DNA from 4 places in the Clostridium isatidis genome. Region 3 is predicted to be linked to each of the others. Evidence: riboswitches for the same ligand, from Rfam matches in the RefSeq annotation. Region 3 holds a riboswitch; each other region holds the start of a gene.

The links. Region 3 has a riboswitch for S-adenosylmethionine ahead of BEN51_RS13370 (methionine ABC transporter ATP-binding protein). Riboswitches for the same ligand answer to the same signal wherever they lie in the genome.
Region 1: it holds a riboswitch for S-adenosylmethionine, as region 3 does, so the genes downstream of both, BEN51_RS01785 (Na+/H+ antiporter NhaC family protein) here and BEN51_RS13370 (methionine ABC transporter ATP-binding protein) in region 3, are expected to answer to the same signal.
Region 2: it holds a riboswitch for S-adenosylmethionine, as region 3 does, so the genes downstream of both, BEN51_RS05220 (homoserine O-succinyltransferase) here and BEN51_RS13370 (methionine ABC transporter ATP-binding protein) in region 3, are expected to answer to the same signal.
Region 4: it holds a riboswitch for S-adenosylmethionine, as region 3 does, so the genes downstream of both, metK (methionine adenosyltransferase) here and BEN51_RS13370 (methionine ABC transporter ATP-binding protein) in region 3, are expected to answer to the same signal.

What each region holds. Positions count from the first base shown of each region.
Region 1 covers NZ_CP016786.1:351,383-353,582, forward strand. Annotated here, with positions in the region: gene BEN51_RS01770 (hypothetical protein) at 46-717, shown strand; tRNA gene BEN51_RS01775 (tRNA-Gly) at 786-859, shown strand; tRNA gene BEN51_RS01780 (tRNA-Lys) at 864-939, shown strand; SAM riboswitch class I at 1,147-1,252, shown strand; gene BEN51_RS01785 (Na+/H+ antiporter NhaC family protein) at 1,370-2,200, shown strand, end outside.
Region 2 covers NZ_CP016786.1:1,104,987-1,107,186, forward strand. Annotated here, with positions in the region: gene helD (RNA polymerase recycling motor HelD) at 1-67, opposite strand, end outside; gene BEN51_RS05220 (homoserine O-succinyltransferase) at 264-1,154, opposite strand; SAM riboswitch class I at 1,266-1,373, opposite strand; gene BEN51_RS05225 (phosphatase) at 1,445-2,170, opposite strand.
Region 3 covers NZ_CP016786.1:2,820,491-2,822,690, reverse strand. Annotated here, with positions in the region: gene BEN51_RS13390 (FprA family A-type flavoprotein) at 1-491, shown strand, start outside; gene rd (rubredoxin) at 590-754, shown strand; tRNA gene BEN51_RS13380 (tRNA-Arg) at 916-990, shown strand; tRNA gene BEN51_RS13375 (tRNA-Gln) at 996-1,070, shown strand; SAM riboswitch class I at 1,192-1,310, shown strand; gene BEN51_RS13370 (methionine ABC transporter ATP-binding protein) at 1,391-2,200, shown strand, end outside.
Region 4 covers NZ_CP016786.1:2,415,157-2,417,356, reverse strand. Annotated here, with positions in the region: gene BEN51_RS11410 (hypothetical protein) at 1-45, shown strand, start outside; tRNA gene BEN51_RS11405 (tRNA-Tyr) at 217-302, shown strand; tRNA gene BEN51_RS11400 (tRNA-Thr) at 328-402, shown strand; tRNA gene BEN51_RS11395 (tRNA-Tyr) at 408-493, shown strand; tRNA gene BEN51_RS11390 (tRNA-Val) at 510-585, shown strand; tRNA gene BEN51_RS11385 (tRNA-Thr) at 605-679, shown strand; tRNA gene BEN51_RS11380 (tRNA-Tyr) at 685-770, shown strand; SAM riboswitch class I at 854-957, shown strand; gene metK (methionine adenosyltransferase) at 1,056-2,200, shown strand, end outside.

The DNA of each region.
Region 1 (2,200 bases), 400 kb from region 3:
TATAGATAATATATTATATTATGGTAATGAAGAAAGGGTGATAGAGTGAGGCATAATTACGATTCCTTCGATTATTGGGAAGAACTGATAGATAAAAACAAAACTTTGAGAGGTCATATGTTTATGGATTCGTTACCAAATAAGGATACAATTTATATTCATACCCTAGTTTTTGGAAAAAACAACGGAATTGATAATACATGGAGCTACTTTCCTGATATAAAGACTTTATTAGGATATATACAATATTCATTTTTACAAGAAGCCTTTTATAAGTGGATATATGGAAAGGAAAAATTAATTGTTAATGTACCTAATATAAGAGTAGAAAAAATAATTTCTGATGCAGAAAAGAATAAAAAGCTGACAAAAGAAGAAGCAGATAATATGAGAAGAGAAATAAATATGATAAAATCTTGCTGGTCTTTACCAAAAAATAAAATCTTTGCAAGGTTAAAAAAATTTAGTCGAGATTTTAATAAAACCTGGGTTGGAGATAATAGAGAGTTTTTATATTTAAAGATATTTAATAGTCCTATCGAATTAGGAGATTTCGTGATAAACTCCAATTATATAATTAGAGGAAATGAATTTGAAAAAGTAGTTGGGGTTACTATTGATGAATGGAAGGAAATATGTAGAAAAGCAGAAACTGATAAAACTTACGGCGAGAAATTTAGAAATATTTTAGCAAAATCTCTTACAGATGTAGTATAAAAATATAGAAATTTCTTATTGACAGAATTATTTTTCTAGTATTATAATAATATTTGTCAATAAGATTTGCGGGTGTAGCTCAATGGTAGAGCCCTTGCCTTCCAAGCAAGTTACGTGAGTTCGATTCTCATCACCCGCTCCATTTTGTGCCATTAGCTCAGTTGGTAGAGCACCTGACTCTTAATCAGGGTGTCCAGGGTTCGACCCCCTGATGGCGCACCAGATTAAAAAAGAGAGATTAACCTAGGTTAATCTCTCTTTTTAGTTTGTACTAAAGAATTCGTAATTCATATTTAAGCATTAAACTACTGAGTAATAGCCACCAAACTGTGTATTATTTACTGTGTATTGTGAATTGAAAGGTGCTGTATACTTTTCCTTATTGACATTATAAGTCTAAGTTGATACTATATTAATGCAAAATTTAAGAACTTATCAAGAGCGGTGGAGGGACTGGCCCTGAGAAACCCAGCAACCGAGAATCTTAATGATTCTTAAGGTGCTAAATCCTGCAGGAGATCCTGGAAGATAAGGAGTTTATTATAACTTTTTATAAGGAAATGAGCTTCTGTATTCTTGCAGAAGTTTTTTTGTTTTTTAATAACTTTAAGTAATTGGGGCTATATATTATTTTGAAGGAGAGGAAGAAGCCTTGGAAAATAAGAGTAATGGGTTTGCGTTAGTGCCATTAGGAGTATTTATAGTAATTTATTTAGGAATATCTATAGTAGCAAAAAGTTTTTATGCTGTATCAGTAATTATTCCTTTTTTAGCAGCAGCATTAACTGCTTTATTAATGAATAGGAAGGAAAAGCTTGATAAAAAAATAGAGATCTTCTGCAAAGGGGCAGGAGATATAAATATTTTATTAATGATATTAATATTTATATTAGCAGGTGCCTTTGCCCAGGTAGCCAAAGATATGGGAGCAGTAGATTCTACTGTTAATTTAGGTCTTTATTTACTTCCAAGCAGTTTATTAATACCAGGGATATTTATTATTGGGTGTTTTATTTCCTTATCTATAGGGACTTCAATGGGAACAATAGTTGCTTTAGTACCAATAGCAATTGGAATAGCCGATAAAACTGGAATATCAACATCTTTATCTGTGGGGGCAGTAGTCTGTGGGGCTATGTTTGGTGACAATCTTTCCGTAATATCTGATACAACTATTGCTGCAACTAAGACTCAAGGTTGTGAGATGAAGGATAAATTTAAAATGAACTTTTTAATAGTTCTTCCAGCTGCAATAATTACTACAATTATATTTATAATTTTAACAAGAAATACAGCAGTAATAAATTTAGATTCTTTGGAGTTTAATATATTTAAAATATTACCATATATTGTAGTAATAATAACATCCTTAATAGGATTAAACGTAATAATAGTTTTGTTGCTTGGATTAGGACTTTCAGGATTAATGGGTATTATAGTTGGAAGTTTTGATATAATAGGTCTTTTTAATTCAATATCTAAT
Region 2 (2,200 bases), 1.2 Mb from region 3:
TTCTAACTTCAGTAAGGACTTTTTGAAGCCACTCCTTTTCAGCAAACCATTCAGAATTATTATTCAAATAAATCACTCCCCTTAATAGATTAATTTTATAAAAAAGTTATTGACATTGTTTTTTGCAAGATGTATAATATAATTAGGGAATTATATTATATCTCATAAAATGTTGATATCTGTTTTATGTTATCACTTTTATTTTTTTTGTCAATAATTAAAACCATTTGCATTTTTGCAAATGGTTTTTTTATAATAATATATTAACTATCCTTACAAACATAATATTTTAACCAATTTGAAAATAATAAATTGGCATGTGCTCTCCATCTTACAATAGGTTCACTATTAGGATCATTCTTAGAAAAATAATTCTTTGGTATATCTATATTAATACCTTTTGATTTATCTCTTTCATATTCTTGCTTTAAAGTATTAGAATCATATTCAGAATGGCCAGTGGCAAAAATTTGTTTTCCATTATTAGCATAAGCAAGATATACTCCAGCCTCCTCTGATTCTGATAAAATAGTAAGTCCTGGAACCTTATAAATATCTTCTTTTAAAATATCTGTATGTCTTGAATGAGGCACATAAAACTCATCATCAAAACCCCTTAATAAACTAGCACTCTTATCATTTACTTTATGCGAGAAAATACCAAATAATTTCTTATCTAAAGGATATTTAGGAATACCAAAATGATAATATAGGCCAGCTTGGGCTCCCCAACATATATGAAAAGTTGAAGTAACATTTTCTACTGAATAACTCATTACCTCTTTTAGTTCCTCCCAGTAATCTACCTCCTCAAATTCTAAATGTTCAATTGGTGCCCCTGTTATTATAAATCCATCAAATTTTTCATTTTTTATTTCCTTGAAATTTCTATAAAAGTTTAGGAGGTGTTCTTTAGGAGTATTTTTACACTTATGCTCCTTAATATAAATAAGCTCAACTTCTACATTTATATCAGTATTTGCAAGAAGTCTTAAAAGTTGAGTTTCTGTGTTAATTTTTGTAGGCATCAAATTTAAAATTCCTATCTTAATAGTCTTTAAATCATTATTGAATTTCTCCTTATATATAACAGGAAGCTTTTCATTTGTAAGAATTTTAGCTGCTGGTAAGCCTTCTGGAATAATTACTGGCATAATTTCTCTCCTTTCCTACGCTATTTATTATAAGAATAAATAAAAAACCACTTCTTAAAATAAGAAGTGGAAAAACCAAATTCCAAAAATATATTAAAATTTTTCTATCACTTCTTATCTTTCAGGAAAACTCCTGCTGGAATTAGCACATTTCTATCTTAATTAGACAGCTGTTGCTGGGTTTCATAGGGCCAGTCCCTCCACCACTCTTGATAAGATTTAAGATTGTTTAGTTTGGATTAATTTTACTTTAATAAAAATACATTGTCAATATCTATTTAACATCATATTTACAAATCCTTTAACTTTCCTTTTTTCTTTAACTTTTCTAATAATTCATTTGGATTATCATTTATAATAAGATTTTTAGGAAAATCTATAGATTGAAGCATTTCAATAGCCTCCGAAAATTCTCCAATTTTAGTACAGAAATGGGCATCACTATTAATAACAATCCTTGCATTATGTAACTTACATAATAAAGCTATTTTTTTACAATTTGTAAAACTTCCTGGTCTAGAAGTAGTAAAGGAACTATTATTTATTTCAATTAATACATCATTTTCTTTTGCACATATCACTATTTCTTCATAATCAACTGGAACAGCTGGATTTCCTAAATGACCTATTATATCAATTTTACCTCTTTTTATTGCGTTAACAAAAGCTCTCGTATTTTCCTCTACATTTCCTACATTATATACTTCAGTATGTATACTCCCAATTACAATATCGAGTTTATCTAACATAGAATCTTCCATATCCAAATTACCATCATAATCCATTATATTAGCTTCAACGCCATACAGCATGGTAACTCCAAAAAGTTCTCTAGGTAAGACTCTGTAATTTGAAAAATACCAAATATGAGGTGAACCAGGCATAGTAATTCCATGTTCTGTAGTTCCTAAAACTTTAATTCCCTTCTCAGAAGCTGCTTTAGCATTTTCCATTAAGCTTGAATAAGCATGTCCACTAGCTATTGTATGAGTATGAACATCTAACTTAAATTTCATTTTATCACCCTTTATAATATATATTATCTT
Region 3 (2,200 bases):
AAACTAAGAAAGGAAAAAAAGCTGCTATAGTATATACAACAATGACAAATTCAACAAAAGCTATTGCAGAGAAGTTTAAGAAGGATCTTGAAGCTGAAGATATAGAAGTAGCTATATTTAATGCTGATAAGAGCGAAGAAAGTGATATTATAGAAGCCATTAGAAATTCAGATGCATTGCTATTTGGTACTTCAACAAGATATGGTGATTTAATAGGATCCATTGAAAATATTTTAAAGAAGTTAAAGGATATGAATTTAGAAGGTAAAGTAGCTGCTGCATTTGGCTCCTTTGGATGGAGTGGAGAACCTATAGAAATAATTCAGGATTACTTAAATGAAACTAATGCAAAGGTATTAAGCACTTCCTCAATAATAAAGTCTACTGGTATGATTGAAGTTAATTTCCCAGTAAGAGTAAGATTCTCTCTTAATGAAGAATCTAAGAAGGATGTAGAAAAGGCAGCAGATTATATAAGTTCAATATTATAAAATATAGCATTGCAAATCTAAGGAAAATGTTGTTAAATTAAATTAAATATATTTGATAATATATTTAATAATAGAAAACATTGTAGGAGGTATTGAGCATGAAAAAATTTATATGTGATGTTTGTGGATACATTTATGATCCAGAACTAGGAGATCCAGATAATGGAGTAGAACCAGGAACTTCCTTTGAAGATGTTCCAGAAGATTGGTTATGTCCACTTTGTGGAGTTGGTAAAGACGAATTCTCAGAATTAGAAGAGTAATTAATTTAATGAATTTTGAATTACCATAATAAAAATATAAATGGATTTAAAAACCTCTGATTATTATATATATAATTATCAGAGGTTTTTTGTTTATATTTTATAAGTAAAAATAAATTGACAAGAAATATTGTTAGAGTTATAATTCTCTATAATAAAGGGCTGGTATTGTATATTGGTTAATACTCTAGCCTTCTAAGCTGGAAAGGTGGGTTCACTTCCCACTATTTGCTCCAAATGATGGGATATCGCCAAGTGGTAAGGCACCACATTCTGACTGTGGCATTCGTAGGTTCGAATCCTACTATCCTAGCCAATCTTTATTATTTTTAAATATGTTTTAATTTAAGATGAACAAGTTATTAATAAAAAAATATATTGACAATTTATCAGCTGTAAATATATAATACAAAACAAGTAATCTAAAACTAAATAACTTTTTATCTAAAGACGGAGGGACTGGCCCTGTGAAGTCTAGCAACCAAAATTATTAAGCGAAATTAGGATGATTTTTGGTGCTAAATTCTACAGGTTAACTACGTCTAAAAGATAGAAAGTTTAATGTGTTTATTACACTGCTTTCTTATTTTTTAGGAAAGCAGTTTTTTTATTTTTAAATAAAAAGGAGGGGGAAAGGTGATAGAATTAAAAAATTTATGCAAAAGTTATACTACAAAAGCTGGCAAAGTAGAGGCAGTAAAAGATGTAACACTAAAGATTAATAAGGGAGATATTTATGGAATTATAGGCTTTAGTGGAGCTGGTAAATCGACCCTTGTTAGATGCATAAACCTTCTTGAAAAACCCAATAAAGGACAAGTTATTATAGATGGTAAGAATCTTGTAACTTTATCAAATAAGGAACTTAGGAAAGAAAGAAAAAAGATAGGCATGATATTTCAACATTTTAATCTTATGAAATCAAGAACGGTATTTGAAAATATAGCTTACCCATTAAGGGGGAGTGGATTGTCTAAGGAAGAAATAAGAGGGAAAGTTTTATCTCTATTAAAACTTGTTGAACTGGAGGATAAGGAAAGTGCATATCCATCTCAATTAAGCGGCGGTCAAAAACAAAGAGTGGGAATTGCAAGGGCCTTAGCTAATGATCCAAAGGTTCTACTTTGTGATGAAGCAACTAGTGCCTTAGATCCACAGACAACGAAATCAATACTAAGGCTTTTAAAGGAAGTAAATAAAAAGCTTAATTTAACAATTGTAGTAATAACACATGAAATGCAGGTAGTTAAGGAAATATGTACAAGAGTTGCTGTTATGGAGAAGGGAAGGATAGTGGAGGAAGGAAATATATTTAAAGTATTTTCAGAGCCTAAGCAAGAAATTACAAGAAACTTTATAGAAAGTACATCTATATTAAGCAATATTAATTACCTCATAGAAGACAAATCTTCAGTTGTAGAAATTAGAGAGGATGAGAAAATTTTA
Region 4 (2,200 bases), 410 kb from region 3:
TTAGGAGACTACATTAAACTAGAAGAAATACAGAATAATATATAAAAAAATGCTCATGGTATTAATTTAAAGAAAAACGAAGAAAAAAAATAATAGGTAAAGTTAATTTCTTTAAAAGCGTAAAAACCAAACTTGAAATATAAAGACAATAAATATATACTAACTATTGTTAGTCGAGGAGACGAAAGTTTATTTGACAAATTAATGAATTTACATGGGGGAGTTCCCGAGTGGCCAAAGGGGGCAGACTGTAAATCTGTTACGTTATCGTTTCGATGGTTCGAATCCGTCCTCCCCCACCATAAAATTCATTAAAATTAAGAATATGCTGGCATGGCTCAATGGTAGAGCAGCTGACTTGTAATCAGCAGGTTGTAGGTTCGAGTCCTATTGCCAGCTCCATATATGGAGGAGTTCCCGAGTGGCCAAAGGGGGCAGACTGTAAATCTGTTACGTTATCGTTTCGATGGTTCGAATCCATCCTCCTCCACCACAAATTATTTTAATATGGAAGCATAGCTCAGCTGGGAGAGCACCTGCCTTACAAGCAGGGGGTCACAGGTTCGATCCCTGTTGTTTCCACCAATAAATCTTTTAAAAATATGCTGGCATGGCTCAATGGTAGAGCAGCTGACTTGTAATCAGCAGGTTGTAGGTTCGAGTCCTATTGCCAGCTCCATATATGGGGGAGTTCCCGAGTGGCCAAAGGGGGCAGACTGTAAATCTGTTACGTTATCGTTTCGATGGTTCGAATCCGTCCTCCCCCACCAAAAAAAGACAAGAGAACCTTGTCTTTTTTTGTTGACTATTATAGCTATAAATGATAAAATCTAAAAAGAAAATTTGATATTAATTCTTATCAAGAGAGGTGGAGGGAAAAGGGCCCTGTGAAACCCGGCAACCTGCTTTAATAAAAGTGTGGTGCCAATTCCTGCAATTAATTTTGCAAGATAAGAAGATATATAGTTATTTAATCTCTTCTTGTCGAAGAGATTTTTTTCTTTTATATGAATCTTTTTAGAATTAATATCAAATAAAAGAAAGGAGAGAATATCATGAAAAGATTATTTACATCTGAATCAGTTACAGAAGGACATCCAGATAAAATTTGTGATCAAATATCCGATGCAGTATTAGACAGTATTTTAGCACAAGATCCTACGGCAAGAGTTGCTTGTGAAACAGCTGTAACCACAGGTATGGTATTAGTTATGGGAGAAATATCAACTAGTTGTTATGTTGATATTCCAAAAATAGTAAGACAAACAGTAAGAGAAATTGGTTATGATAGAGCAAAATTTGGTTTTGACTGTGATACTTGTTCAGTTTTAACTTCTATTGACGAACAATCAGGAGATATAGCAATGGGAGTTGATAAGGCATTAGAAGCAAGAATAGGAGAACAAGGTGATGTAGAAGCAGTTGGGGCTGGAGATCAAGGGATGATGTTTGGTTTTGCAACAAATGAAACAGAAGAATATATGCCAATGCCTATATCATTAGCACATAAACTTTCTAGAAGATTATCAGAAGTAAGAAAGAACGGAACTTTAAGTTACTTAAGACCTGATGGAAAAACTCAAGTTACAGTTGAGTATGATGATAATAAAGTAGTTAGAGTTGATACTATTGTAATATCAACACAACATAGTGAAGATGTAACACAAGAAAAGATTAAAGAAGATTTAATGGAACATGTAATTAAAGTAGTTGTTCCTGCTGAATTATTAGATGATAAAACAAAATATTTCATAAATCCTACAGGAAGATTTGTTGTTGGAGGTCCTCAAGGAGATAGTGGATTAACAGGAAGAAAAATTATTGTTGACACATATGGTGGATATGGAAGACATGGCGGTGGAGCTTTCTCAGGAAAGGATCCAACAAAGGTTGATAGATCAGCCGCTTATGCAGCAAGATGGGTGGCTAAGAACTTAGTAGCAGCAGGAATAGCAGATAAGCTTGAAATCCAATTAGCTTATGCAATAGGTGTTGCGAAACCAGTATCAATAGTAGTAGATACTTTTGGAACAGGAAAGAAATCTGATGAAGAAATAATTTCAATAGTAGAAAAAGTATTTGATTTAAGACCAGGTGCTATAATAAGAGATTTAGATTTAAGAAGACCTATTTATAAACAAACAGCTGCTTATGGACATTTTGGAAGAAATGATTTAGATTTACCTTGGGAAAAGTTAAA